DNA from 3 places in the Pseudoalteromonas sp. TAP-3C genome. Region 3 is predicted to be linked to each of the others. Evidence: predicted binding sites of a transcription regulator. Region 3 holds the regulator's gene; each other region holds the start of a gene.
The links. The regulator FliA, encoded in region 3, starts transcription of late flagellar genes. The targets are predictions, from matches to a motif close to CTAAAGNTNNNNNNNNNNNNGCCGATA.

Region 1 (9,990 bases), 370 kb from region 3:
TTAAGATAACTTGTAGAAGCATTGATTGAGAAGGAATGACATTGCTATGTCCTCATTAATAAAACATAAATCACGGAAGTTGTTAGTGGTTGACGACGAGTATTTCAATTTTGAAATTCTTAAGGCGGGGTTAGCATCCGCATTTGATTTAAGTTATGCTGACTGTGGTAAAAGTTGTTTAGCATCCGCCATTGCAAATCCACCCGACATTATTTTGCTGGATGTGTGTATGCCGGGACTTGATGGTTACGATACTTGTCGTATCCTCAAACATACGCCTGAGACAAAACACATTCCGGTGGTGATGTTATCTGGATTAGAATCAGCACTTGAAAAACAAGCCGGTTTTGATGCAGGCTGTGATGAGTATGTGGTAAAACCATTTTCTATCGCCATACTACGAGAAAAAATTAATAACATTGTAGAGGGAATTATGTTTACTGAAGATAAGCGAAACTATAGACGCATGCAGGTTAATACACCAGCTATGTTAACCTCGATTGAGCCCGTCGCGGGGCTAAGTTATACCGCGACTTGCCTTGACTTAAGTGCAACGGGGCTTTCTTTACAGCTTGATGATTTATTGGAACTTAATTCAGTTCTATCGGTTGATATTGCATCAACCCATCCGAGCATTGCACCATTAAAAGCCACTGTTAAAGTGATACGTGCCAGCACAGAAGAAGATGGCACGATAACCGCGGGGCTTGAAATTATTGAGTTTAACTAACTACTTAACCAGTTTTTAGTAGACCTTACAAATAAGGCCTTTAAGATAAAAACCTTCAGGGTAGCTGCCCGCAATAGGGTGGTCAGCTGCTTGATTTAAGCGCTCTATAATAAGTAAATCTTTGCCTGCATCAAGGGCTGCGTCTGCGACCACTTTTTGAAACAAATTTTGCTCCATTAACCCAGAACACGAAAAGGTCAGTAGTGTGCCGCCTGGTTTTAATATTTGCATTGCAATCATATTTATATCTTTATAACCCCGACACGCCCCAGTTAGCTGCGCTTTATTATCGGCAAATTTTGGCGGATCCATAACAATAGTATCAAACATCACGCCGTCTTCACGGTATTGGCGTAATAACTTAAATACATCTTGTTTAACAAAGTCGACTTTATTTAAATCAAGATTGTTATGTTTAACATTGCGCTTTGCTGTATCTAGTGCTGGTTGTGATACATCGACATTAGTGACATGCTTACAGCCACCACGCAAGGCATAAAGCGAAAAAGTACCTGTATAACTGAAGCAATTTAATACCGTTTTGTCTTTTGAAAAACGTTCCAGTGCAGCACGGCTATCACGTTGATCTAAATAAAACCCAGTTTTATGGCCTTCAATAACATCAACTTCAATCTTTAAACCGTTTTCTTCAATGATGACGGGTACTGAGGGTTCATTACCCCACAGTACGCCTTTAATTGGCTCTAAACCTTCTTTGGTGCGAACGTCAACATCTGAGCGTTCATAAATATTTGAGCCTGGAAAAATAGCCATTAATGCGCCAACAATTTCACCTTTATGGCGCTCAGCACCGGCGCTGAGCAGCTGACAAACCAAGGTATTATCAAATTTATCAATGGTGACACCCGGTAAATAATCTGATTCAGCGGCGCAGAGCCTAAAACCAGTCAGTCCACCTTCTTCAATCGTATGACTACGTGCTTCGAAAGCACGACGCAGGCGACGTTCAAAAAAATGCTGATCAATCACTTCTTTTTCATCAAAGCTCCACACACGCGCGCGAATTTGTGAATGCGGGCTGTAAGCGGCGGTAGCTAAAAACTTACCTTCGCTGTCGTGTATGGTGACTGTGTCACCTAATCCGGGTTTACCTTTAATTCTTTTGATGGCTTTAGAAAATAACCAAGGGTGTTTTCTTTTTAATGATTTATCGCGACCAGCTTGTAGGTAAACGGCAGATGACATAGGGCTTCTCTGTAGTAGTATATAAGCGCTGTATTTTAGTCAAGGCATGCTCAACATACAATGAATGTTTTGCAAGGGCCTTATAAATCGCGTTAAAGTAGTGGATATTAATTCGTTTAAATAGATTTTTGGAAATTCGGTGGACAACTCAGCCCTAAACCCTTCATTAATGCAACGTGATCAGCAATGCAGAGAATTTATTACTTCTTTGATACATGCCGATGTAGCTCATGATATTACCCATATTGAACGGGTTGTGCGTGTCGCAGTTAAATTATGCAATGCGGAAAAAGCCAATATGAATGTTGTTTTACCTGCTGCGTGGTTACACGATTGTGTTGCGGTAGCTAAAAATCATCCTGATAGGGCAAAAGCCTCGAAAATGGCTGCTGATAAAGCGATCAGTTTTTTAACATCTATTGGCTATGATGAAACGCTATTTGATGATATTCATCATGCCATTGCAGCACATAGTTTTAGTGCCAATATTGCAATTAAAACCATCGAAGCGCAAATTGTACAAGATGCTGACAGAATGGATGCACTAGGCGCTATTGGTGTAAGTCGTTGTATGAAAGTGGGGGGCTCAATAAGCCGACTTTTGTACAATCCGAATGATCCATTTTGTTTAGAGCGTGAACCTGATGATAAACAGTACACTTTAGATCATTTTTTTATAAAGTTACTGCATATTGCAAAAAGTATGAATACACCTTCTGCTAAAGCAGAAGCACTTAGAAGAACAGCTTACATGTATGACTTTTTAGAGCAGTTAAAATCTGAAATTGGAGGGTAAGTCAGTGAGGCCAAAATTGAGCGGTATTGATCATTGTCATTTAAATGTTGAAAGCCTCACCCAAGCCGTTGATTGGTATGAAAAGGTGCTTGGTTTTACCGTAGTAGAGGAATTAGCATTTTTCTATGTATTTTAAAGATAACAGTGGGAATAGCCATGAGATCACTTCCCATGATTATGATGTTATTAAAGCACAGCTTGAAGCTTAACTATCTTAAAGTTGCTCGGTATTTTTAAGCGTTCAGATTTTAATGTTTATCGTGGTGGGATCACTTGTGACCGCTACAACACACAGGCGTTATTCATTGTTGGATTACATTTTAAAGCGCAGTCAGCGTAGAAAAACAGTGGCAATCAAAGTTGCACAGCGTGAGCTTACAGTGTATGCACCTCATTTTGTTACTAAAACACAAATTAACGACTGGTTGTTAAGTAAACAGGGTTGGATTGACGCTCAGTTACATAAGCAAAAAATTCAAGCAGATACACGACAGTTTCCACTTAAAAGCCACAGTATTACATTATTCAATGAAGTTATTAATGTGAAATTTGAAAAAGCAGCATGCACCCAGTGGCAACATTACAATGAAAGTCAAACGTTGTTACTGAGTGTTTCTTCACGTGTAAAGTATCAAACGCAAATGTATCAACGTTTGTTAGAGCAATTTTTGCATGAGAAGTTAGAGGGTTATATTGAAATGCGAGTTAACGATTACTGTCAGCTGATGGATGAAACGCTACCGAGTAATATTCGTATTCAATCGTATAAACGTCGTTGGGGCAGTTGTAACCGCAGGCGTGAACTGACCTTTAACTTACACCTTGCAAGCGCACCCACATGGGTAATTGATTATGTGATTGTTCATGAGTTGGCGCATTTAAAGTACTTAAATCACAGCGCTCAATTTTGGCACCGTGTGGAATTATTTTATTCAGATCATAAACAAGCAAGTAATTGGTTAAACAACTATGGTGTGAGTTTACAGTGGGTATTTGAATAAAAAATAAAAACAGAAAGGAAAAGTGGTGGAGGGAGCTGGATTCGAACCAGCGAAGGCTGAGCCGTCAGATTTACAGTCTGATCCCTTTGGCCGCTCGGGAACCCCTCCACACTAATTGTCATTGCATTTGGCGCCACTTAACTTAGCCTAAGAAAAGTGGTGGAGGGAGCTGGATTCGAACCAGCGAAGGCTGAGCCGTCAGATTTACAGTCTGATCCCTTTGGCCGCTCGGGAACCCCTCCAATGCAACGCGGCAGATGATAGCAAACTTCTTATTTAAGTAAAGAAAAAAGCTAAAGAAAATTCAAATATAGCCGATAAACACTTATTAATTAGTTAAATAGGCTAAAGTCTATGCAGGTTGGTGATTTGTTAATCACAGAGAGCCAGTTAAACACTAGGCTCAATAAAAGTGTGCATGAAAGTCGCCGTGGCGAGTTTTCGCTTTTATTAGCAATGCTCTCTCATGATGCACTCGACTTTAGTGAATTTCACTTACCAAAAAGTGATGCAAAGAGCTATCAAACTGATGAAGATACCTTACGTAAGCAATTGGGCGCGGGCCCAAAGCAACCATTAGCGCCTGATAGCTTTGATATGCTAATTGGTAAAAATAACATTGAATTACTTGCTCAAATGGGCAGTGCAGCGGGTATGCGTGAGATAAAACTACAGCAATATTTAAAACCAGAACCATTACATATTCGTGATAATAAAAACCATATTCCAGTTAATGTAATTGATAACTGCGAATTAGCGGTGCGACGTCGCCTTAAAAAGACAGACATTGAGCTCTCAAACCCACCAATGGATGCCGTAGCTTTTTATGATGATTTACAAAATGAGGCCCTACACCAGCCATTACACTTATTTAGTGCCTAATTAAATTCGTTTAATGTCTCAGAACTAACAGCCATAAATAAGCCTAATAAGGTCAATTTAGTTGCTTTATTAGTGTTTTATACATGCCATTTGATTGTAATAAACAATGTTTATAGTAGTTAGTAACGAGTGGCTTTATAGGCGCTTTATTTTCATAAGCGATTTAATATAAAAAAAGCATCCAAAACTTAAATGCAATTGCTATAATGGCACAAATGGTATGACATTAAATGCCATTATCATTAAACCAAGGTAATTAGGAACGTAATGAAGAAAACATTCACGCTGAATCACGAGAAAATCAAATACCCTCGTATGGTTGATGCTGCAAAGCATGAAGTGAAAAAATATTTGAAAAGAGAACGTAATAAAACTTTACCTGATGATGCTGATTATTGGGCATTTGATTGTAAGTTTGGTAATACAGCACAAGACGCTCAAGTTGTTCGCGTTGCTGAAATTAACAACCATATTAGTGAAATTGAAAAGCAAGGTTTAACGTCTTTTTACTTAGAGATTTTAGCAAGACCTGCGCAGCGTCAAGACTTTGATGAAGGTAATGACGAATAAAACGCCAAGCTGCGTTTAGTGTAGATTTGAAAATGGGCCAAGTGGCCCATTTTTTGTGGTGACGTTTACACGCTATGGCATTTTTTATATTTTTTATTACTGCCGCAGGGGCAGGTATCGTTTCGTTTTACTTTAATATCGGCAACCGGTGTAATTTCACCATCAAGGTAGCGCCACTGTTCATCTTCTTTAATAAATCTTGAATGCTCTGCCAACTCGCAATATAAATCTTGATAAAAATAATGAGCTTTAAATTTTACAAATCCTGTTTCATCGTTATAACCAGAGTCTAATACGGTTAAGTTTACAAAGCGGCAGCTAGTTGCAAAATCTTTAATATCTGACACTGGGTTTTCTAGTTGCTTTTCTTTTGCGTAACTATCATAAATAAAAGTCGCGTTTTCAGTGGCATAAGCACTATAGCGCGCCCGCATAAGTTGTTTAGGTGTTTTTGGGTGTTTAGTTTTTAAATGAAAAGGCTCGCAGCAATCAGCATAAAGTTGCTGGCTGTTACAAAAACATAATAGGGCGCTAGAGGTCATGATAAATGTACTGCGTATTAAAATGTTAGTTTACCAAGCTTATTGCGCAAGTGAAATCTCAGGCTGAGCGCTTTTTTTACTAAAGCAATACAACTTAGTGCGCGTATGACTCAAATTTAATGATAGTTGCGATAACTGTGCATTATTTATTATGTCAGTCCAAGTTATTACGGCTGCAAAATTACCATTGTGCAGTGCTGAGCTTAAAACATACTCCAAATTAACTAAATGTTTTTGCCGAATAACTAACAGTTTGCTGGTATTAATTGAACATGAATCAAGTAACGCTTTGCTAGGTACGTTATCTGGCGCAATTAACAACGTCCATGCATTTAAGCTATTATATTGGTGTAATACTTTTAATAACTCAAAAGTTGCTGAAATTTCATCTTCAATTTGCACAACGTTAACACAATCTGATTGGCCATCTTGTTGGTAGCTTTTAACTGTTCTTACGGTAACTGGCTGTAACATTATCATCTCACTCACTGGGTTTATATACAGTACACGTATACAGTAGTTTATACAGTTGTTTGGTGCAAGTGTTTTTTGCTATTTTTTTGTACAGCTGTTTCGTTTAAACCGTTAAAATTACTATCGACTAATTAATAATTCATATATAACAAAGAGTTGAATTTTAAGTGTGCATGTTCTCACCTTAAGATGGCCTGAGAATACAGTGGCTGTAGTAAATTAAGCGTTGTTTTTAACGTGTTAACGCTTAATTTAAGTAACTGATAATAGAGTTGAAGGGCTGTAAAAATTACTTATCGCTGCTTGAGGGGATCAAGTGGGAAAATTGTAACTGATGAATTTGTTCATACAGACTTGCAGCGTAACATTGCGCATCTTTAAAGCGTTTGGTGCTAATGTGTTTGCGTATATCGTTTATTGCCTCTATCGCGGGTTCATAGCCTTGACTACTTGCTAAGCTAAGCCATGCTGCACCATGGAACACACTTTGTGGTACGCCTTGCCCTTTTATAAAAAATAACCCTAAATAAAACTGAGCACGGTAGTTCCCTGCCATTGCTGCCAAACGCATCCACTTTGCCGCTAAAGCGTTTTGTTCATTCTTAAGGTAATAAAGGGCTTTATTTAATGTGTCTTGATCTGTACTTTTAGAACTCGCAGGCAGATTTGTATCGCTTGGCTGCGTTACAAAAGAAAGAATATTGTCTAGTTGTTGCTCTAGGTCTTGGCCGCTAGGTGTTGTTTTGATCATATTAATTCATTTGTTATTTTAAACACTTAGCTAGTTTAGTATAAAGCAAGGCAAAATGTCCTGTAAAAAGTGATTTTTATGCTAAAATCTCGCCACTTTTTATAACCACAAGTATATTATGCTCGACGCTTTATTTAAAATCCGTGCAAATAATTCTTCGGTTCGCCGTGAATGTATTGCCGGTATGACTACATTTATCACCATGGTTTACATCGTTTTCGTCAATCCTGCTATGCTTGCTGAGGCAGGTATGGATCAAGGAGCTGCCTTTGTTGCTACTTGTATTGCTGCGGCAATAGGGTGTTTTATTATGGGCTTGTGGGCTAACTATCCGCTCGCATTAGCACCTGGTATGGGCTTAAATGCTTTTTTTACCTATGGCGTTGTATTAGGTATGGGTTATAGCTGGCAAGCTGCACTGGGTGCGGTGTTTATGTCAGGGTGTCTATTTTTAATATTAAGCTTGTTTAAGGTACGCGAGTGGATCATAAATGCTATCCCTTTAGTGCTTAAACAAGCAATAGCAACAGGTATTGGTGCGTTTTTGGCACTGATAGCACTTAAAAGTGCGGGTATTATCGTATCAAGCCCTGCAACACTGGTGCAGCTGGGTGATATTACTTCCCCTGGTCCATTATTAGCTATTTTTAGCTTTTTTGTCATCGCTGCATTGCTTTATCGTGATTTTAAAAGTGGCGTACTGATTAGTATTTTACTAGTCACCGCGATTGCAGTGTCTATGGGGTTAGTGGAGTATCATGGTGTTATTGCAATGCCACCTTCTATCATGCCTACCTTTATGCAACTTGATTTTAGTGCTGCTTTTGAACTGTCTATGTTGAGTGTTATTTTTGCATTTTTATTCGTTGATTTGTTTGATACCTCGGGCACGCTTGTAGCGGTTACTCAAAAGGCTGGGTTAGCAGATAAAAACGGTAATATGCCGCGTTTAGGCCGTGCATTAAGTGCAGACAGTACAGCTACCATTGCAGGTGCAATGCTCGGTACTTCAACAACCACATCATACATTGAGTCTGTTGCAGGGGTATCGGTTGGTGGTCGAACCGGTTTAACGGCTGTAGTTGTGGGTTGCTGCTTTTTACTGATGATGTTTTTTGCACCTTTAGCACAGATGGTGCCAGCATATGCAACCGCCGGCGCTATTTTGTATGTATCTGTTTTGATGTTACAAAACTTAAAATTTGTAAACTGGGATGATATGACAGATGCAATTCCGGTGAGTGTTGTATTATTAATGACACCGCTGACCTTCTCGATTGCTCATGGTATTGCATTGGGCTTTATTTCTTATACCGCGGTTAAAGTGTTGTGTGGGAAAAAAGACCAAGTGAGTATAAGTGTATGGATTTTAACGGTGCTATTTATCGTTAAATTTGCATTTTTAGGTTAAGTTAAAAAAGCCCATGCGGTTTTGCATGGGCTTTAAAACTGATATGTTTGCTACTACCATTTCTTTTTAGGAGCAAAGAGTACGTCTAAGTCATCTTGCTCTTGCTCGTTCTTTTTCTTTAACGACGACGCATTAGAAGCTTTCAGTTCAGTACTTATCGATTCTAGGTAACCTTCAACTTCAGCGCGTTTTGCTGCAATATAATCATCATTAAATGAGACGCTATTAAGGGTTGTAGACGCTTTTTCAAAGTACTGCCGAGCAGAGCCTATCATGCCGGCTGTTTGGGCTGCTAATCCACGTTTTATTTGGCTTTCAATGTTAATTCTAAGCTGTAATTTTTCTAGGCGCTTATCTTCTGCGATAAACACTTGGCTATCGACTTTACCTTTATTGTGCTCGGAGCGAGCTATAACGCGCAGTTTTTTAATGCCCTGTATTAGCGATATTAATTGTTTGTCATTACCTGGTAAAACAAATCCCTCAGAGCCGTCTTGAATGGGGTTTTGCAAGCGTTCTTTTGCTTCTTTTAAACGGTTCTTTAATCCACTACCACCGGTTGAAATTGATACCATACTATTAAGTGCATCGTGAATACGCCGTTGTAATACTCGCTGAATGGGCTCTGAGAGTGGAATGTTAGCACTATTCATTAAAGCTTCTTCAGTTTCTTCAATAATAGCTTTATATTTTGTTAGTTCTTTACGTCGTTCAGCTTCTTGTTTTTCTTTGTGTTGTTGAACAGCACTAACCCATAGTGCAATGACGATAAGCGCAACAATTAATACAATTATAATGGAGACGATCATGTTATAATTCTCAAATTCTTAACCTTATGTTTTAATCTTACATTAAATATATAACAGTAGGGAAATTTTGCGCTGATTAACTGAAAAAAGTATCCCCATAAACCGGTTAAATCTTAATATGTTATGTTTTTTCTGCTGATAATCATTGCTATCTGAACTTTATTTATTGTGTTAACCTGAATTTTAATCGATTAATTGTTATATTATGTAACCTTAATCAGCCTTTTATATAGTTACCTGTTAATTATAGGGTGTGCTTTATCTGTCAATTTGAATTATAACGAAACTACATAACCATGAAATTACAACAACTTAGATATATCGTAGAAGTTCAAAATCATAAATTAAATGTCTCAGCCACTGCTGAAAGTTTGTTTACCTCTCAACCAGGTATTTCTAAGCAAGTACGTATGTTAGAAGATGAGCTAGGTGTACAAATTTTTGGTCGCAGTGGTAAGCACTTAACTCACGTTACAGGGGCTGGTGAAGAGATCATTAATATATCGCGAGAAATACTCTCAAAGGTTGAGGGTATTAAAGCGGTAGCTAATGAACATACGTTACCAAATCAAGGCAAACTTAATATTGCCACTACGCATACTCAAGCACGTTATGCGCTTCCAAGCGTTATTAAAGGCTTTACCCAGAAATACCCTGCAGTATCACTGCATATGCACCAAGGCACGCCGCAACAAATATCGGATGCAGCCGCACGCGGGGATGCTGATTTTGCAATTGCAACGGAAGCACTTCATTTATATTCTGACTTGGTCATGCTGCCTTGTTATCACTGGAATCGAAGTATTGTGGTTGCTAAA
Region 2 (9,990 bases), 1.3 Mb from region 3:
ATTTAAGAAAAGTCATGTAGATTTTGTCGGTGTACGCGATCCAGAGCATCAAGCTATGATCAGTCAGGCATTAGCTACTGCCGAAGTATTACCAGAAAAAGATAAAATTATTTCAGCAATGTTTGATCATATCCACGCAAAGCGCGCACGATTTAATGAGCTTGCAGATGTAAAAGATGTTTTTTTAGCGCAAGGTGTTGATGGCGAAAAGTTTGATAAATTATTTGAAAGCTTCTCAGTACGTACACTTAGCTCTAAAATGAAACGTGACCAAGATTACTTTAAAGGTAAAGGGGCACTGCGTGGCGTTCCCACGTTTATTGTTAATGGTAAATATAAGCTTAATTTAGGTGGTGAGTCCGGTATTTCATCGCCAGAAGATGTCAGCGCACTCATTAATTACTTAGCAAATAAATAAGTAGTTTGGTTAAATAAAAAAGCTCCTTAAGGAGCTTTTTTTCTTTCTACAACGAGCACAGTCTAATGCTTAACTTATTTACGTTGTAAAAATACACCGGATTCAATGTGATGTGTGTAAGGGAACTGATCAAATATTGCAAAGCGTTTTACTTCATGAGTTTGCGTTAAGTGATCAAGGTCGCGCTCTAATGTCTCTGGGTTACATGATATATAAATAATATTTTCATAATTAGCCACTAAGTCACACGTAAGTACGTCCATGCCAGCACGAGGTGGGTCAACTAAAATGGTTTGGCAGTGGTAACTACTCAGATCAATCCCCTCTAAGCGAGAGAAAGTACGCTCGCCTTTCATTGCCTGAGTAAACTCTTCGCTCGACATGCGAATAATATCTAAGTTAGTTACTTTGTTTTGAGCAATATTATATTGCGCTGAATGCACAGACGATTTTGATATTTCCGTTGCCAGCACTTTATTAAATGAACCGGCAAGCGCAATAGAAAAGTTTCCGTTACCACAGTACAGTTCTAATAAATCATTGTTAAGTGGTTTACACAGCGCTTGTGCCCACTCTAGCATTTTTATATTTACTTTCGCGTTAGGCTGGGTGAAGCTATTCTCTACTTGTTGATAGATAAGCTCTTGACCGTTTACCATTAGGCGCTCAGTAACAAAATCATCACCCAGTTTTTCTTTTTGTTTACGTGCACGGCCAATAAAGTCAATTTTGTATTGGCTACTTAGTTTTTCTTTTAAAGTGTTGATTTCAGATAACCAATGTTCATCAAGTGGTTTGTGATACAGCAAACTCACTAAAATTTCACCACTAAGGGTCGATAAATAATCTATTTGAAATAATTTACGACGCAGTACTTCGCAGGTTTTTAAGTTATTAATCATCACCTGCATAACTTCACCGACTAAGGGAGCAGCAGGGTCAAAGGTATCGACACGTATTTTCTCTTTCGTTTGTTGATCAAACATAATATGAAACAGATCGTCGCCATCGTGCCATACTCTAAATTCGGCACGTTGACGGTAGTTAATAGGCTCAGAGCTAAATACTTCTAACTGTGTTACACCGAAACGTTGAAATTGCTTTGTAATACGCTGCTCTTTTTCATTTAATTGTGTATCGTACTGCGTAGTATCTATATTTATAACTGCCATTGACGGTATAACCTTATCGTTGAGATCTGTTTATCGGCGCTATTGTAGGGAGCGAAGCGTATTTGTCTAGTTTTGATCAAAGATAGTGCGCTTTTTTTGAGCATTTCACTTCAGTTATGGCTTACTTGGCCGATATAAAAATAAGTCTAAATAGGAGTCTTCTGATGAAAATAGGTAATTTTAGTTTTGTTCCAAATAGTAATGCTAATAAATACACTACGAAACAAGCAATGCCTCAGCCTAAAATAGACTCGCCACCAACTAGTTATCAGCAACGCGGAAAAGAACTGGCTGCTGCCGTATTAGGTGACAAAATGGCAAAAGAGCTTGGTTTACCGGTTGCTGAGACTAAAAAAGACAAGCCACTGTTTGATTTTAATGAAGTCGTTAAAAATGTTTTAGACTTTGTGACAAGCTCGGTAAAAAAAGCCAAAGCCAATGGTGCCGATAACGATAAGCTGCAAGACATACTTAATCAGGCTCGTAAAGGAGTGCAAACAGGTGTTGATGAGGCCGTTGATGAACTAAAAGGCATGGGAGTTTTCAACCAAGAACTTGAAGAGGGCATCGATAAATCCAAACAAGGCATTTTTAATGGCCTAGATAAATTTGAGCAAAACTTATTTAACCCACAACCTGCAAGCGTCACTGTCAGCCAAGCGCAATTTGTAAGCTTAAGTAATAGTGCTGATTACACTTTTACCACAGCAGAAGGTGATGAGGTAAGTATTAGTTTTGCAGATGCTTATCAGTCACAGTCATCTAATCGCTATCAACAAACAGATGATTCACAATCAATTAGTGCGCAATTTTCTGAATCCCGTGAGCTCTCTTTCTCGATGTCAGTAAACGGCGAGCTTAACGAAGGCGAGCAGCAAGCCATCAATGATTTAATGGCAGAGTTACAAGATGTCAGTAAAACCTTTTTTAGTGGCGATTTGGACAAAGCATTCGAGCAAGCCCAAGAACTCAGTTTAGGAAATGAACAGCTGGTGGCATTTTCAATGGACTTACGTCAAAGCAAAACCGTGGCTGCTATTAAAGAGTATGAACAAATTAAACCAACATCAGAAAAAGCCATTGCCGAAACTGTAGCCCCTTTTAATGATGATCTAAAATCGGCTTACTCTAAAGCGCAAACCCTAGGATTAGAAAGTCAGCTATCAGGTATCATTCAATGGCTAAATCAAGATCAGCAAGAAATAGATAAACTGGTTGATTACACTAACACCATGTTTGAAAACTTAGACAAATTAAACACCGCTACAGCAAAACTAGGCACTGAGTAAAACTACTTTCTTTTATAAAAGCCACATGGCAAACTGCCGTCTCAAGTAAAGAGTAGGAATGGTAGTTTGTCAGCGCACATTATGGTATTTGATTCAGGTATAGGTGGAACCACAGTACTTGAGCATATTCAGCAAAGCATTCCCCATGCTCAATACAGCTACTTTATGGATAACGCATTATTACCCTATGGTGCGCAATCGCAACAAACCATCATTAATCGTCTATGTGGATTGATCCAATTTATTAAAGATGAGTCACTTAATATCGACTTAATTGTTATAGCCTGCAATACCGCCTCAACATCTGCATTAAGTTCAGTACGCCAAATTACCGATATTCCCATTGTTGGGGTTGTACCTGCAATTAAACCCGCAGCGCAATTAACGCAATCAAAGCATATAGGTTTATTGGCAACTCCCGCAACGGTATCAAGCCCCTATACTGATGCACTTATAAAAGAACATGCCTCATCTATAACCACAAGCCTATATAGTAGTGTTGAATTGGTCATTTTGGCAGAGACTTTCTTTTTTACTCAGCACTTAGATCTCGATAAGTTGCACACTGAGTTAAACCGATTAAATATTAATAAAGATCTCGATGTACTGGTATTAGGCTGTACCCACTTTCCTATTTTGGCTAAACCAATTGGTGATTACTTTAATACGCGAGTACAGTTATTAGACTCTGGTGCGGCCATTGCTAAGCGAGTTAGTTCTTTACTTAAATTAAGTGATAATCAAGCAGGCATAAAAAAGCCGCTGCACTATTATGCAACGGCTGATGTATGTAGTGATAAACTAGCGGTTAAGCAAGTTACACTGTTTGATCCGACTCTGAACGATAAGAATTAAAATCATCTTCTTGTTTTTGTTTTGCTTCACGCACTTTCAAAGTACGTTGCTGGAACTCACTATCGTTTAGCTTGGCAATTGCATTATCAGCATCAGCTTGTGCCATTTCGACAAAACCAAAGCCGCGACGCTTGCCAGTATTTTTATCTTTTAACAAACGAACGTTGAATACTTTGCCTTGCTCTTCAAATAAAGTACGAACTACACCTTCATTTGCACGATAAGGAAGATTGCCAACATAAAGTGTTTTTGTTTTTACTTCGGCCTCTTCTGTACTTGCTGATGACATTGCCGCAATAACAAGCCCACCAATTAATAAACCGGCACCAAATAGCAGCGCAGGGTCTAATGACAAGCTTGCAAGCGCAAACTTAACAATAACAAAACCAACAACAGCAAGAATAACTGAAAGGATAAAAGATTTTTGATCGGGTAATTTCATTTTGATCTACCAATAAACAGGAAATAAACATTAATTTAACATTGTGAACTTGCTATCTTAACGTCTTAATTGAACATAGCAATGAAATTTATAGCAAATATTCAATAAGAGTGTAAAAAACAACCTATAGTTAATTATCTATTGGCGATTCCTTCCCTGTTTGCTTGAAACTTGAGCAAACAGTAAAAAGATCTAAAAAAAGAGTTGATCTGTTTTCGGATCTCCCTATAATGCGACCCCACTGAGACGGCAGAGGCCATGCGCAGCAGACAACGCATAGCAAGGCACAAGCTAATCAGAGAGTTAAGTAAAACTTAAGTTTAAATCATCGCAAGAAAGTTTAAAATTAAGTGTTGACTCGAAAAATAAAGGATGTAATATACGCATCCCTAGCGACAACGTCGCAACGTTCTTTAACAATATAAAGCAATCATCTGTGTGGGCACTCGTACAGATTGAGTTCTAACAGCCAAACTTAGTTTACTAAGTAAGGCAAAAAATTTAGAGTCTCAATGTGTTTTCTCGAAAGAGAAACTGAGTGACCAACAGAAGTAACTTATTTATAAGTTGCTTCGGCACAGTCAATTCAATATCGAAAGATATTAAATAAATTCAGAATTCATTGAGCAGTCTCATCTCTTTATTGAGTGGGAAGAAAAAACTTTTAATTGAAGAGTTTGATCATGGCTCAGATTGAACGCTGGCGGCAGGCCTAACACATGCAAGTCGAGCGGTAACAGAAAGTAGCTTGCTACTTTGCTGACGAGCGGCGGACGGGTGAGTAATGCTTGGGAACATGCCTTGAGGTGGGGGACAACAGTTGGAAACGACTGCTAATACCGCATAATGTCTACGGACCAAAGGGGGCTTCGGCTCTCGCCTTTAGATTGGCCCAAGTGGGATTAGCTAGTTGGTGAGGTAATGGCTCACCAAGGCGACGATCCCTAGCTGGTTTGAGAGGATGATCAGCCACACTGGGACTGAGAGACGGCCCAGACTCCTACGGGAGGCAGCAGTGGGGAATATTGCACAATGGGCGCAAGCCTGATGCAGCCATGCCGCGTGTGTGAAGAAGGCCTTCGGGTTGTAAAGCACTTTCAGTCAGGAGGAAAGGGTGTGAGTTAATACCTCACATCTGTGACGTTACTGACAGAAGAAGCACCGGCTAACTCCGTGCCAGCAGCCGCGGTAATACGGAGGGTGCGAGCGTTAATCGGAATTACTGGGCGTAAAGCGTACGCAGGCGGTTTGTTAAGCGAGATGTGAAAGCCCCGGGCTCAACCTGGGAACTGCATTTCGAACTGGCAAACTAGAGTGTGATAGAGGGTGGTAGAATTTCAGGTGTAGCGGTGAAATGCGTAGAGATCTGAAGGAATACCGATGGCGAAGGCAGCCACCTGGGTCAACACTGACGCTCATGTACGAAAGCGTGGGGAGCAAACAGGATTAGATACCCTGGTAGTCCACGCCGTAAACGATGTCTACTAGAAGCTCGGAGCCTCGGTTCTGTTTTTCAAAGCTAACGCATTAAGTAGACCGCCTGGGGAGTACGGCCGCAAGGTTAAAACTCAAATGAATTGACGGGGGCCCGCACAAGCGGTGGAGCATGTGGTTTAATTCGATGCAACGCGAAGAACCTTACCTACACTTGACATACTCAAAAGGCGAAAGAGATTTTGCTGTGCCTTCGGGAATTGAGATACAGGTGCTGCATGGCTGTCGTCAGCTCGTGTTGTGAGATGTTGGGTTAAGTCCCGCAACGAGCGCAACCCCTATCCTTAGTTGCTAGCAGGTAATGCTGAGAACTCTAAGGAGACTGCCGGTGATAAACCGGAGGAAGGTGGGGACGACGTCAAGTCATCATGGCCCTTACGTGTAGGGCTACACACGTGCTACAATGGCGCATACAGAGTGCTGCGAACCTGCGAAGGTAAGCGAATCACTTAAAGTGCGTCGTAGTCCGGATTGGAGTCTGCAACTCGACTCCATGAAGTCGGAATCGCTAGTAATCGCGTATCAGAATGACGCGGTGAATACGTTCCCGGGCCTTGTACACACCGCCCGTCACACCATGGGAGTGGGTTGCTCCAGAAGTAGATAGTCTAACCTTAGGGAGGACGTTTACCACGGAGTGATTCATGACTGGGGTGAAGTCGTAACAAGGTAGCCCTAGGGGAACCTGGGGCTGGATCACCTCCTTATACGATTTAGAACTTATTTGTTCGTAGTGTCCACACAGATGATTGTTAATTGTGAAGAGAACAACACTTATTGTTTGGGTCTGTAGCTCAGCTGGTTAGAGCGCACCCCTGATAAGGGTGAGGTCGGTAGTTCAAATCTACTCAGACCCACCACTTTGCTCCCATACTTCGTTATGGCACGCCTCGTTTAGTGAACTAAACGTTGTTGTACCATGCCTTGTCTGGAAACAAAGTCGGTATACAAACAGTAAGACCAGCATATGTGGGGCTATAGCTCAGCTGGGAGAGCGCCTGCCTTGCACGCAGGAGGTCAGCAGTTCGATCCTGCTTAGCTCCACCACTTTACTTCTTAAAAATAAATATTCTTTATCGGGTAGCAATATAGCCTGAGAATAGAGTGTGTTTAATTTTGAGAAGTTTTTGATTCTCTGCTCTTTAAAAATTTGGAAAAGCTGATAATAAAATTCGTATGAATGACATTTGTTATTTGTACAGAGTTTTCAAAAGTAAAAAACAATGATAGCAGTATCATTCAGTGCCATTTAATAAACGTTTACGTTTGTTGATTGGTATCTACTTTAGTATTCAATATTAACTTCTGGCGAAGTTAAACTGTCACAAAACAAAGACCCGTTTGGGTTGTATGGTTAAGTGACTAAGCGTACACGGTGGATGCCTTGGCAGTTGGAGGCGATGAAGGACGTATTAACTTGCGATAAGCCTAGTCAAGCTAGTAAAAAGCACTTGAGACTAGGATTTCCGAATGGGGAAACCCACCTGCTTGCAGGTATCGTTAACTGAATACATAGGTTAACGAAGCGAACGCGGAGAACTGAAACATCTAAGTACCCGTAGGAAAAGAAATCAACCGAGATTCCGAGAGTAGCGGCGAGCGAAATCGGAACAGCCCTTAAGCTTATTATGTGTTAATGGAAGGTCGCTGGAAAGCACCACGATACAGGGTGATAGTCCCGTACATGAAAATGCATTTTAAGTGAAATCGAGTAGGTCGGAGCACGTGAAACTTTGACTGAATATAGGTGGACCATCATCTAAGGCTAAATACTCCCAACTGACCGATAGTGAACCAGTACCGTGAGGGAAAGGCGAAAAGAACCCCTGTGAGGGGAGTGAAATAGAACCTGAAACCGTGTACGTACAAGCAGTAGGAGCCTACTTGTTAGGTGACTGCGTACCTTTTGTATAATGGGTCAGCGACTTATATTTTGTAGCGAGGTTAACCGATTAGGGAAGCCGTAGGGAAACCGAGTCTTAACTGGGCGAATAGTTGCAAGGTATAGACCCGAAACCCGGTGATCTAGCCATGGGCAGGTTGAAGATTGAGTAACATCAATTGGAGGACCGAACCCACTAACGTTGAAAAGTTAGGGGATGACCTGTGGTTAGGAGTGAAAGGCTAATCAAACCGGGAGATAGCTGGTTCTCCCCGAAATCTATTTAGGTAGAGCCTCGGACGAATACTTACGGGGGTAGAGCACTGTTAAGGCTAGGGGGTCATCCCGACTTACCAACCCTTTGCAAACTCCGAATACCGTAAAGTACTATCCGGGAGACACACGGCGGGTGCTAACGTCCGTCGTGAAGAGGGAAACAACCCAGACCGCCAGCTAAGGTCCCCAAGTCATAGTTAAGTGGGAAACGATGTGGAAAGGCCCAGACAGCCAGGAGGTTGGCTTAGAAGCAGCCATCCTTTAAAGAAAGCGTAATAGCTCACTGGTCGAGTCGGTCTGCGCGGAAGATGTAACGGGGCTAAACTATGCACCGAAGCTGCGGATTTGAGCATACCACCCAAGCTATTTTGATTAACGTTGACAGCGCGAAGCGCCCAGCGTTCAAGCGTCACCTAAACGTGAGTCGGTGATGATAGAGATAGTTTCGGGGTATGCTCAAGTGGTAGGGGAGCGTTCTGTAAGCGGTTGAAGGTGTGCCGGGAGGCATGCTGGACGTATCAGAAGTGCGAATGCTGACATGAGTAACGATAATGCGGGTGAAAAACCCGCACGCCGGAAGACCAAGGGTTCCTATCCCATGTTAATCAGGGTAGGGTAAGTCGACCCCTAAGGCGAGGCCGAAAGGCGTAGTCGATGGGAAACGGATTAATATTTCCGTACTTGGTATAATTGCGATGGGGGGACGGAGCAGGCTAAGCAAGCATGGCGTTGGTAGTCCATGTGAAAGTGAGTAGGGCGTTTGTTTAGGTAAATCCGGACAAACATTAAACCTGAGACACGAGACGAGTCACTACGGTGATGAAGTTGCTGATGCCATACTTCCAGGAAAAGCCTCTAAGCTTCAGATTATACCGAATCGTACCCCAAACCGACACAGGTGGTCAGGTAGAGAATACTAAGGCGCTTGAGAGAACTCGGGTGAAGGAACTAGGCAAAATCGTACCGTAACTTCGGGAGAAGGTACGCTCCGATGGGTGACGGGACTTGCTCCCTGAGCTAATTGGAGCCGCAGTGACCAGGTGGCTGGGACTGTTTATTAAAAACACAGCACTGTGCAAAATCGCAAGATGACGTATACGGTGTGACACCTGCCCGGTGCCGGAAGGTTAATTGATGGGGTTATCTTCGGAGAAGCTCTTGATCGAAGCCCCGGTAAACGGCGGCCGTAACTATAACGGTCCTAAGGTAGCGAAATTCCTTGTCGGGTAAGTTCCGACCTGCACGAATGGTGTAACCATGGCCACGCTGTCTCCACCCGAGACTCAGTGAAATTGAAATCGCAGTGAAGATGCTGTGTACCCGCGGCTAGACGGAAAGACCCCGTGAACCTTTACTACAGCTTGGCACTGAACATTGAACCTACATGTGTAGGATAGGTGGGAGACTAAGAAGCAGAGACGCTAGTTTTTGTGGAGTCGACCTTGAAATACCACCCTTGTAGTTTTGATGTTCTAACGTTGGCCCCTGAATCGGGGTTACGGACAGTGCCTGGTGGGTAGTTTGACTGGGGCGGTCTCCTCCCAAAGAGTAACGGAGGAGCACGAAGGTTGGCTAAGTACGGTCGGACATCGTACGGTTAGTGTAATGGTAGAAGCCAGCTTAACTGCGAGACAGACACGTCGAGCAGGTACGAAAGTAGGTCATAGTGATCCGGTGGTTCTGAATGGAAGGGCCATCGCTCAACGGATAAAAGGTACTCCGGGGATAACAGGCTGATACCGCCCAAGAGTTCATATCGACGGCGGTGTTTGGCACCTCGATGTCGGCTCATCACATCCTGGGGCTGAAGTCGGTCCCAAGGGTATGGCTGTTCGCCATTTAAAGTGGTACGCGAGCTGGGTTTAGAACGTCGTGAGACAGTTCGGTCCCTATCTGCCGTGGGCGTTTGAGAATTGAGAGGGGTTGCTCCTAGTACGAGAGGACCGGAGTGAACGAACCGCTGGTGTTCGGGTTGTCATGCCAATGGCATTGCCCGGTAGCTACGTTCGGAACTGATAAGCGCTGAAAGCATCTAAGCGCGAAGCAGGCCTCGAGATGAGTTCTCACTAGACTTTTAAAGTCTCTGAAGGGCCGTTGAAGACTACAACGTTGATAGGCAAGGTGTGGAAGCATGGTGACATGTTAAGCTAACTTGTACTAAT
Region 3 (9,990 bases):
ACTGAGCAAAGCCCGCATAATTTTGTTAAACCTGAGCCACAGCGTGCTCAGCCTAAGCCACAAGCAAAGGTTGCCGATAGTTTACAAGCTTTATTAGAGCGTCAGTCTCCGCGTCCTCGTTCAGCTGAGCTTGCTTCAATGTTTTCTCACTCAGGTATCGACACGTCAGCAGATTATCAAGAACGTCACAGTGGGCAGCCTAGCGCTCAAAATACCCCTGAGTATTACCAAACACGTGAGCCAGTACAACCGCGCTCAAAAAGTATGTTTGAGCCTGAACAAACTGCACCAGTGCGTCCTCGTACACAGGCCGATAGCTTAGGCTTTGATGACTTAGACAGCGACTTTGATGATTTAGACTCACCCGCTGCTCCTCGTCAACAAAGTATCCAAAATGAAACGAATGAAATGAGTACAATGCGTGAAGAAATGAACGCAATTCGTCAATTATTAGAGCACCAAGTGTCGGGTTTAATGCAGCAAGATATGGCACGTCGCGATCCTACACGTGCTTGTATGATTGACCGCTTAGTAGGAATGGGTATTGAAAAAGACGTTGCTGAGCAAATGGCATGTTTTGTACCAGACGATGTGTCTCGCCAGCAAGGTTGGAAGGCGTTGTTGAGCATGGTCGAAGATCAAATGCAAACCACTAACAATGAAATACTTCGTCAAGGTGGTGTATATGCACTAGTCGGCCCAACGGGCGTGGGTAAAACGACCACAGTTGCAAAACTAGCAGCATTAGGTGCCCAAAAATATGGGGCTGATAAAGTGGCCCTTATTACCACTGATACTTACCGTATTGGTGCTTATGAGCAGTTAGCGACTTATGGCCGTATTATTGGCTGTGGTGTAAAACAAGTAAAAAATGCCAATGAATTAGCTGAGGTTTTATACCATTTACGAAATAAACGTCTAGTATTAATTGATACTGCCGGAATGAGTCAACGTGATTTGCGTTTGACTGCGCAGTTAAACACCTTGATGCGTAATCAGCGTGTTGATATACGTAGTTATTTAGTATTAAGTGCTACGGCACAAATAAATGTATTACAAGAAACAGTAAAGCATTTCAAAAAAGTGCAGTTGAGTGGATGTATTTTTACTAAATTAGATGAGTCATTGAGTTTAGGTGAGATTATTAGTATTGCGATTCAAAATCGCCTCCCGATAGGGTATCTTACTAACGGTCAGCGAGTACCAGAAGATATTAGAGTGGCAAACGCTGAAAAACTAGTAAAAAAAGCTGAGCAATTGTATTTAAAGAGAATAAAAGCACAACAATCACGACACCAAGCAGTGGCGTCGAGCACAGTAGAGATGTATGATTAACACAGTTTTAGATCAAGCAAGCGGCCTTCGCAAAATGAGTAACAATAATAATAACGGCGTAAAAGTTATCGCTGTCACCGGCGGCAAAGGTGGAGTAGGCAAAACAAATGTATCTCTAAACACTGCAATCGCGTTAGGCCAACAAGGCAAACGTGTACTTGTATTAGATGCTGATTTAGGTCTTGCTAATTGTGATGTTATGCTCGGATTACGAGTAGAGCGCAATTTATCTCATGTTTTATCAGGTGAATGTGAACTTGATGATATATTAGTAGAAGGTCCTGCAGGGATAAAAATAGTGCCTGCAACGTCAGGTTCGCAAAGTATGGTTGAATTATCACCGTCAGAGCATGCCGGTCTTATTCGTGCATTTAGTGAGCTAAATACTGAGTTTGATATTTTAGTTGTTGATACCGCGGCCGGTATTTCTGATATGGTGCTGAGCTTTTCCCGTGCTGCACAAGATGTGATGGTGGTGGTTTGTGATGAGCCGACTTCAATCACTGATGCTTATGCGCTTATTAAAGTACTTAGCCGTGAGCATGGCGTATATAAATTTAAAATTGTTGCTAACATGGTGCGTAGTTTACGAGAAGGGCAGGAGTTATTTGCTAAGCTTTCAAAAGTGACCGACCGGTTTTTAGATATTTCAATGGAGTTAGTGGCAACGGTTCCTTATGATGAAAATATGCGTAAAGCAACACGACGCCAAAAAGTGATTGTTGAAGTCTTTCCAGGGTCGCCTGCGGCGATTGCTTTTAAGACATTAGCAACAAAAATAACTAAGTGGCCAACACCTAGTCAAGCTTCAGGACATTTAGAGTTTTTTATTGAGAAGCTTGTTAGTAATTAACGATGACAACACCGGTGAATAGAGCTATGGGATATCAATCAACACAGAATTTAAATATGATTGTTGAAAAGCATGCCTCATTAGTCAAAAAGGTGGCATGTCATTTAATTGCTCGTTTACCGGCCAGTGTGCAGTTAGATGATTTAATTCAATCGGGTATGATTGGTTTGATAGAAGCGTCTAAAAACTTTGATGCAAGTAAAGGTGCCAGTTTTGAAACCTTTGCAGGTATTCGAATTCGCGGTGCTATGATTGATGAAATGCGCCGTGGTGATTGGGTTCCACGGTCAGTTCATAGAAAAAGTCGTTTAGTTGCAGAAACTATCGTCGCGCTTGAAGGTAGCTTAAACCGTGAGCCTAAAGATAGTGAAGTTGCTGAAAAACTTGAAATTTCGTTAAATGAGTACCATCATATTTTAAACGATGTGAATGTAAGCAAAGTTTTAGGTATTGAAGATCTTGGTATTGATGATGATGTTATTACACCCTATGGCCAAGATTTAGCACTAGACAAACCATTCAATAATGTTAAGAATGATTTGTTTAATGAATCTTTACTTAGTGCGATAAAATCGTTGCCAGAAAAAGAGGCAATGGTGCTTTCTTTGTACTATAACGATGAAATGAATTTAAAAGAAATAGGGCATATACTCGATGTAAGCGAATCGCGTGTAAGTCAGATACATGGTCAGGCGATGATTAAGCTAAAAGCAAAAATCAATGACTGGATAAACTAGAAGTAAGTAAATAAAGGTTCAGGCCTCACTGGAGGATGTTTTGGATAAAAACATTAAAATTCTCGTTGTTGATGATTTTTCTACGATGAGACGTATTATAAAAAACCTGTTGCGTGATTTAGGTTTTACCAATGTTCAAGAAGCAGATGATGGTTCTACTGCTTTGCCTATGTTGCAAAATCAAGTATTTGATTTTGTAGTAACAGATTGGAATATGCCAGGCATGCAAGGTATTGATCTTTTGAGGGCAATTCGAGCTGATGAAAAATTAAAACATATCCCTGTTTTAATGGTAACGGCTGAAGCTAAAAAAGAACAAATAATTGCAGCAGCTCAAGCAGGCGTAAATGGTTACATTGTTAAACCATTTACAGCAGGCACATTGAAAACTAAATTAGAAAAAGTGTTTGAACGCTTAGGTTAATTAGAGGGAGAGGCTTATGCCAGCACCCGCTGCGCCTCAGATTACTTTAGAACAAGCTCGCCAATTAGTTGTTTTTTTAGAAAACGGTGAGCAAGATAAAGCGGATGAGTTGATTTTAGAAACAGCTTCATTAGAGCAATCAGCGTTATTTGCTGAGGTAGGTAAGTTAACGCGCCAGTTACACGAAGCTTTAAAAAGTTTCGAATTAGATACTCGGTTGGCAGACATTACTACCGATGCCATCCCTGATGCTAAAAAGCGCCTTAATTATGTTATGGAAATGACAGAAAATGCGGCCAATAAAACGATGGATGCAGTTGAAGCAAGTTTGCCATTAGCACAAGAAATCGCGGATGAAATAGCGGGTATTAAGCCTACCTGGGACCGGTTGATGAATCGCGAGATTGAGCTTGGTGAGTTTAAATCACTTTGCCATAGCATTGATAAGTTCATGAATAGTTCTCATCACAAAACAGATGAGCTACAAACATTGATGACTAATGTGTTAATGGCTCAAGATTATCAGGATTTAACTGGTCAGGTTATTCGTCGTGTTATTGAACTTGTTCGTGAAGTTGAAGAAAGCTTAATCCATCTGTTAACTGCTTTTGCAGATCAAGGTGAGATTGAAGTAACCGAAAAACCAAAAGAAATTGAAGATTCCATTGTTGCACAAACACTAGCAGGCCCGGAAGGACCTATTATTGATAAAGAAACGCGTGATGATGTTGCATCTGATCAAGACGAAGTTGATGATCTATTATCAAGTTTGGGCTTCTAATAGGAGAGTACTGCATGAGCTTTGAAGTCGATGAAGATATTTTACAAGACTTTTTAGTAGAGGCCGGAGAAATCCTTGAGCTTTTATCTGAACAGTTAGTAGAACTGGAAAATAACCCAGATGATACTGAGCTATTAAACGCAATCTTTCGAGGTTTTCACACTGTAAAAGGTGGCGCAGGATTTTTGGCTATGAATGAGCTTGTTGATGCATGTCATGGCGCTGAAAACGTGTTCGACTTATTACGCCAAGGCGTAAGAACGGTCAACTCTGAATTGATGGATGTGATATTACAAGCACTTGATACTATCAATGAAATGTTCACAACAATCAAAAACCGAGAAGAACCAGAGCCTGCTGACCCTCATTTACTCGCAATAATGCATAAACTAGGCAAGCCACCTACAGCAGAAGAGCTTGCAGGCAATTCTGTAGTCGAAGCTGTTACATCAGTTGAAGCCGCTCCTGCAGAAGAAGCTGTTGCTGAACAACCAAGCAATGATTCTCAATCTAATTCAGATGACGAAGATCAGTTTGCTTTTGATGAGCTATTTAGCGGCTCTGAGACTAGCAGTGCAGACTCCCAGATTGATGAAATCACTGAAGATGAATTTGAAAGTCTACTTGATGAATTACATGGTCAAGGTCAGAGTCCTAAAGAAAAACAATCATCAACTCAGAGCAGCCCAAGTGGTGACATTACGGATGATGAGTTTGACAATCTATTAGATGAATTGCATGGTGTAGGTAGTTTTGGTGAGGTAACTCAAAACACAGCAACTACACCAGATGAGGCATCAACAGCACCTGCGGCTTCACAAAGTAATGTGCAAAGTTCGGACGAAGATGAAATAAGTGATGACGAATTTGAAGCGTTACTTGATGAGTTACATGGCAAAAGTGCGCCTAAATCGTTAGAAACATCAAGCCCTGACAATAAGCCAGATCCAGTAGCTGTTAATAAACCCACACCAGCTGCACCTGTTGCACCAAAGCCAGAGCCAGCTAAACCTGTAGCTGCCGCGCAACCAGCAAAAGCTGCACCCGTTAAAAAAGCGGCACCACCACCGGCAGAAACAACGGTTCGTGTTGACACTAAGCGTTTAGATCAGATCATGAATATGGTGGGCGAACTGGTACTTGTACGAAATCGTCTAGTGAGCCTAGCGACCAACTCCGACAGCGAGGCTATGGGTAAAGCAATTTCTAACTTAGATGTAGTCACTGCTGATATTCAGGGTGCAGTGATGCAAACACGGATGCAGCCAATCAAAAAAGTATTTGGTCGATTTCCTCGTGTCGTACGTGATTTAGCACGAACATTGCAAAAAGATATTAACTTGGAAATGGTTGGTGAGGACACCGATTTAGATAAAAATTTAGTTGAAGCACTTGCTGATCCATTGGTGCATTTGGTTCGCAATTCAGTTGACCATGGTATTGAAATGCCAAGCGTTCGTGAAGCGTCAGGTAAACCAAGAACAGGTACAGTGACGTTATCAGCATCTCAACAAGGTGATCATATCTTACTTACTATCGAGGATGATGGTGCAGGTATGGATGCCGAAAAGCTTAAGAAAATTGCGATTAGTAAAGGGGTGCTTGATCACGATCAAGCGAGTCGTTTATCTGATACAGAAGCATATAATCTTATTTTTGCACCCGGATTTTCTACCAAAGAAGAGATCTCAGATATTTCTGGCCGTGGTGTTGGCATGGACGTAGTTAAAACAAAAATTACGCAATTAAATGGCTCAGTAAACATAAAATCAGAGTTGGGAGTAGGTACTACATTAGAAATTAAAGTACCACTTACACTTGCAATTTTACCTACTTTAATGGTGATAGTCGGTGAACAAACGTTTGCACTGCCGCTGGCGGGAGTGAGTGAAATCTTCCACTTAGATTTAACAAAAACGAATGTGGTTGATGGTCAGTTAACTATTATTGTGCGTAAAAAATCGATTCCGTTGTTTTATCTTGAACATTGGCTCATAAAAGGGGCTGACCAAGGCCAACGAAAAGCACAAGGCCATGTAGTTATTGTACAAATAGGGACTCAAAAAGTGGGTTTCGTTGTTGACTCATTAATTGGTCAAGAAGAAGTGGTTATCAAGCCTTTAGATGCATTGCTACAAGGTACGCCGGGTATGGCGGGTGCAACAATAACCTCAGACGGTGGAATAGCACTGATATTAGATGTACCGAGTATGCTAAAGCACTACGCTAGATAATAAAAAGTAGGCATAAAGTATATGCCTATCCATTCATTGAATAAGAGAGCGAAATGGCTGTAAAAGTTTTAGTAGTTGATGATTCAAGCTTTTTTCGCCGTAGAGTGAGTGAAATTCTTGAACAAGACAGTGGCATTGAGGTAATTGGTTTTGCAGTAAATGGTCGAGAAGCTGTTGATAAAACAGCTCAGTTACGTCCTGATGTGATTACCATGGATGTTGAGATGCCCGTGCTTGACGGTATTAGTGCGGTTAAAGAGATTATGGCCAGTAATCCAACGCCTATTTTAATGTTTTCATCGTTAACAAGAGATGGTGCAACCGCTACCTTAGATGCACTTGATGCTGGTGCAATGGACTTTCTTCCTAAAAAGTTTGAAGATATTGCCCGCAATAATGAAGATGCAATTAGATTATTACAAAACAAAGTAAAAGATATTGGTCGCCAACGTATTGGCAGGGCATTGAGACCAACTAGCCCAAGCGTAAATAAAACGCCATCTAATACATCAGAGCGTTTTTCTAACCCAATAACTACACCGACAGCCCAACCTTACCGCAGTTCTAATGGTAATAATGTAGCTGCTAGAAGCAATGTATCAACTCGTGCTAGTGGAAAACAGTATCAGCTCGTTGTGATTGGTACATCAACGGGCGGGCCGGTTGCACTGCAAAAAGTTTTAACACAATTACCCGCTAATTTCCCTCATCCAATTTTGTTAATTCAACACATGCCAGCGGCGTTTACGCCCGCTTTTGCTGTTCGTTTGGATGGTTTATGTAAAATTAAAGTTAAAGAAGCGCAGCAGGGCGATAGATTACAGCCTGGTTGTGCTTATTTAGCCCCTGGTGGCCAGCAGTTATTGGTAGAAGGGCGAGGCTCAAATAGAACTCTTCGCGTATTTGAAGATCACAGCGAGCGCATCAACTATAAACCAAGTGTTGATGTGACACTTGCAAGTGTCACAAAAGCTTATCAAGGTGATGTACTTGCCATTATTTTGACAGGCATGGGAGCTGATGGGCGTGATGGTGCGCGTATGCTTCAACAAACAGGTGGAACAATTTGGGCGCAAGATGAAAAAAGCTGTGTTGTGAACGGTATGCCACAAGCGGTGGTTAATGCGGGTATCGTTAGTGAAATATTAGCGTTAGACGATGTGGCAGCGCGACTAAACAAAGAGGTTGGTTGTGGATAAGCTTTCTGTTTTAGGATTGTTGGTTGCATTAGGGGCTATTGCAATCGGCTATTCTTTAGAGGGGGGGGTGTTATCTTCGCTATTTAATGGGCCAGCTTTGATTATTGTATTAGGGGGGACGTTGGGGGCTGTAATGCTGCAAACGTCGGCCAATACATTTAAAAAAATGATCAGTATTACCCATTGGGTGTTTATTACTGATAACCAAGATATTGAAGACGCTATTGAGCAAGTAAAACGCTGGTCGCACAAGGCTCGCCAAGAAGGTTATTTAGCGTTAGAGCAAGAAGCCTTAACTCACTCAGATCCTTATGCCGCGAAAGGCTTGAGCTTATTAGTTGATGGCTGTGCAGAACAAAAATTACGTGACACACTTGAAATTGATTTATTACTCGAACGAGAACGGTTGCTCGAAGCCAGTCGAGTATATGAGGCGATGGGGGGTTACAGCCCAACTATAGGTATTTTAGGTGCCGTACTTGGACTCATCCAAGCTATGTCGTTTATTAACGATCCTGAGCAATTAGGAACGGGTATTGCCACCGCATTTATTGCCACCATATATGGCGTGGGTTTGGCGAATTTACTGTTTTTGCCCATAGCCAATAAATTAAAGCAACGGGTTGAGCAAAAAATGCTTTACCACGAAATGTTAGCGGAGGGGGTAATTGCTATCAGTCAAGGTGAAAGCCCTATTAATATTGAGCTAAAGCTTGAAGCTTATCGCGTTGAGCGCCCTACTATACAGGCACATTAAGGCTTATGTTGCGCCGTCGTTTACGTCATAAAGATAGCAAAAACCATCATACTGAGCGTTGGCTAGTTTCTTATGCAGACTATATGACCATTATGTTTGCATTTTTTGTCATATTGTATGCCATTGCAATAAACAAAGAAGACAGCATTCGCGTTTTATCTCATTCTCTTGAACATGTTTTTGATAAATCAGCGAAACCATTTTCTGAGCAGGGTAAAGGAGTAAATGGCGATGCTTTATTGCTTGAAAGAGTGACCACTGAGGCTGAAGTCTTGTATGGTGAAAGTATTCAAAATCAGGAGCAAGGGCCAATATTACTCGATGGTCAAAGCGATAATAGCAATATTAATCAACGTCATTTAGGAAAGCCGCTCGACAGCTTATTAATTAAGTTACAATCATCACTTATTGATGAGATACGAAGTGGTGAAGCAAGTTTAGAGCTTAGTCAAGACTGGTTGGTTATTGAACTCAACTCTGGGTTGTTGTTTGCCAGTGGCAGTGCGACTGCGCATAATAGAGCCAAAGAGATTGTAAAAAAAGTTGAAGCAATCATTGCGCCTGTCGATAACTATATAAGAGTACGCGGGTATACGGATAACGAAACCATACGAAATGAAATATTTCGCTCTAACTGGGAGTTATCCGTGGCGCGTGCAACCTCGGTATTAGTTGAGTTAGAGCGTTTAGGCATTAAATCATCACGTATGGCGATTGAAGGGTACGGCCAATACTCTCCGTTTGCCGATAATGATACCGAAGCCGGACGAGCTGAAAATCGCAAAGTCGTGATTGCGCTGTCTAAATATGGTTTGGCTTTAGAGTCATCAGATAAAGACACTGAGCAGCAAGTTTCTGCACAAGCATCTCAGCCAGTAGAGGTTGAGTTGCCAACTCAAGACGATACAATAAAAATAATTCGCTTAGAGCATGGCGGCATTCGTGTTACCACACGCAACGAACAGTAATTAGGATGTAATGTGAAAGTTTGGACAGTAGCTAATCAAAAAGGAGGAGTCGGCAAAACTACCACAGCGGTTAGCCTTGCTGGGATCCTTGCACTGCAAGGTAAGCGAGTGTTACTGATTGATACTGATCCGCATGCGTCATTAACTTATTATTTTGGTATTGATTCAGAAGATTTAGAGGTCAGTGTTTACGATATTTTCACGCGCGGTTCGAGTATGAAAAGCGAAGAAATATTGCAAGCACTGTGCCCCTCAACCATAGATAACCTTGATATATTGCCTGCCACTATGGCTATTGCAACACTTGACCGTAGTATGGGTAATAAAACGGGGATGGGGCTGATTTTAAAAAAAACACTGGCTAAAATTAGCGAGTATTACGATTATGCAATTTTAGATTGCCCCCCGTTTTAGGGGTGCTTATGGTAAATGCTCTTGCAGCCTGCGAAAGGGTGCTGGTGCCAGTGCAAACTGAGTTTTTAGCGCTTAAAGGGCTCGACAGAATGATGCGTACGATGGAGTTAATGCAAACCTCGCAAGCGAAAAGCTATGAATATACTATAATTCCTACTATGTATGATAAGCGAACCAAAGCATCACTTGAAGCCTATAAAACATTACAAGATACGTACAAAGAAAAAGTATGGCCTGGTGTTATTCCGGTCGATACTAAATTTAGAGATGCAAGTTTAGCGCAAAAAG

Region 1: the regulator FliA is predicted to act here: its motif matches at 4,027-4,053, upstream of AC6H44_RS05705 (VC2046/SO_2500 family protein).
Region 2: the regulator FliA is predicted to act here: its motif matches at 1,699-1,725, upstream of AC6H44_RS13940 (DUF5610 domain-containing protein).

The regions. Positions count from the first base shown of each region.
Region 1 is NZ_CM187618.1:1,192,442-1,202,431, forward strand. It holds partial or broken gene AC6H44_RS05665 (response regulator) at 47-424, shown strand; gene AC6H44_RS05670 (PilZ domain-containing protein) at 434-730, shown strand; gene AC6H44_RS05675 (class I SAM-dependent methyltransferase) at 746-1,936, opposite strand; gene AC6H44_RS05680 (HD domain-containing protein) at 2,076-2,732, shown strand; partial or broken gene AC6H44_RS05685 (VOC family protein) at 2,737-2,941, shown strand; gene AC6H44_RS05690 (M48 family metallopeptidase) at 3,041-3,733, shown strand; tRNA gene AC6H44_RS05695 (tRNA-Tyr) at 3,757-3,841, opposite strand; tRNA gene AC6H44_RS05700 (tRNA-Tyr) at 3,891-3,975, opposite strand; gene AC6H44_RS05705 (VC2046/SO_2500 family protein) at 4,088-4,615, shown strand; gene AC6H44_RS05710 (DUF6172 family protein) at 4,883-5,185, shown strand; gene AC6H44_RS05715 (YchJ family protein) at 5,251-5,727, opposite strand; gene AC6H44_RS05720 (SulA-like leucine-rich domain-containing protein) at 5,767-6,201, opposite strand; gene AC6H44_RS05725 (tetratricopeptide repeat protein) at 6,491-6,952, opposite strand; gene AC6H44_RS05730 (NCS2 family permease) at 7,071-8,363, shown strand; gene AC6H44_RS05735 (hypothetical protein) at 8,417-9,172, opposite strand; gene cysB (HTH-type transcriptional regulator CysB) at 9,469-9,990, shown strand, end outside.
Region 2 is NZ_CM187618.1:2,968,700-2,978,689, reverse strand. It holds gene AC6H44_RS13950 (thiol:disulfide interchange protein DsbA/DsbL) at 1-418, shown strand, start outside; gene trmA (tRNA (uridine(54)-C5)-methyltransferase TrmA) at 493-1,590, opposite strand; gene AC6H44_RS13940 (DUF5610 domain-containing protein) at 1,755-2,879, shown strand; gene murI (glutamate racemase) at 2,946-3,734, shown strand; gene AC6H44_RS13930 (RNA recognition motif domain-containing protein) at 3,697-4,176, opposite strand; rRNA gene AC6H44_RS13925 (16S ribosomal RNA) at 4,842-6,377, shown strand; tRNA gene AC6H44_RS13920 (tRNA-Ile) at 6,454-6,530, shown strand; tRNA gene AC6H44_RS13915 (tRNA-Ala) at 6,642-6,717, shown strand; rRNA gene AC6H44_RS13910 (23S ribosomal RNA) at 7,023-9,990, shown strand, end outside.
Region 3 is NZ_CM187618.1:818,820-828,809, forward strand. It holds gene flhF (flagellar biosynthesis GTPase FlhF) at 1-1,335, shown strand, start outside; gene AC6H44_RS03805 (MinD/ParA family ATP-binding protein) at 1,328-2,188, shown strand; gene AC6H44_RS03810 (RNA polymerase sigma factor FliA) at 2,215-2,925, shown strand; gene cheY (chemotaxis response regulator CheY) at 2,966-3,349, shown strand; gene AC6H44_RS03820 (protein phosphatase CheZ) at 3,366-4,130, shown strand; gene AC6H44_RS03825 (chemotaxis protein CheA) at 4,145-6,364, shown strand; gene AC6H44_RS03830 (protein-glutamate methylesterase/protein-glutamine glutaminase) at 6,418-7,563, shown strand; gene AC6H44_RS03835 (flagellar motor protein) at 7,556-8,320, shown strand; gene AC6H44_RS03840 (flagellar motor protein MotB) at 8,326-9,288, shown strand; partial or broken gene AC6H44_RS03845 (ParA family protein) at 9,301-9,990, shown strand, end outside.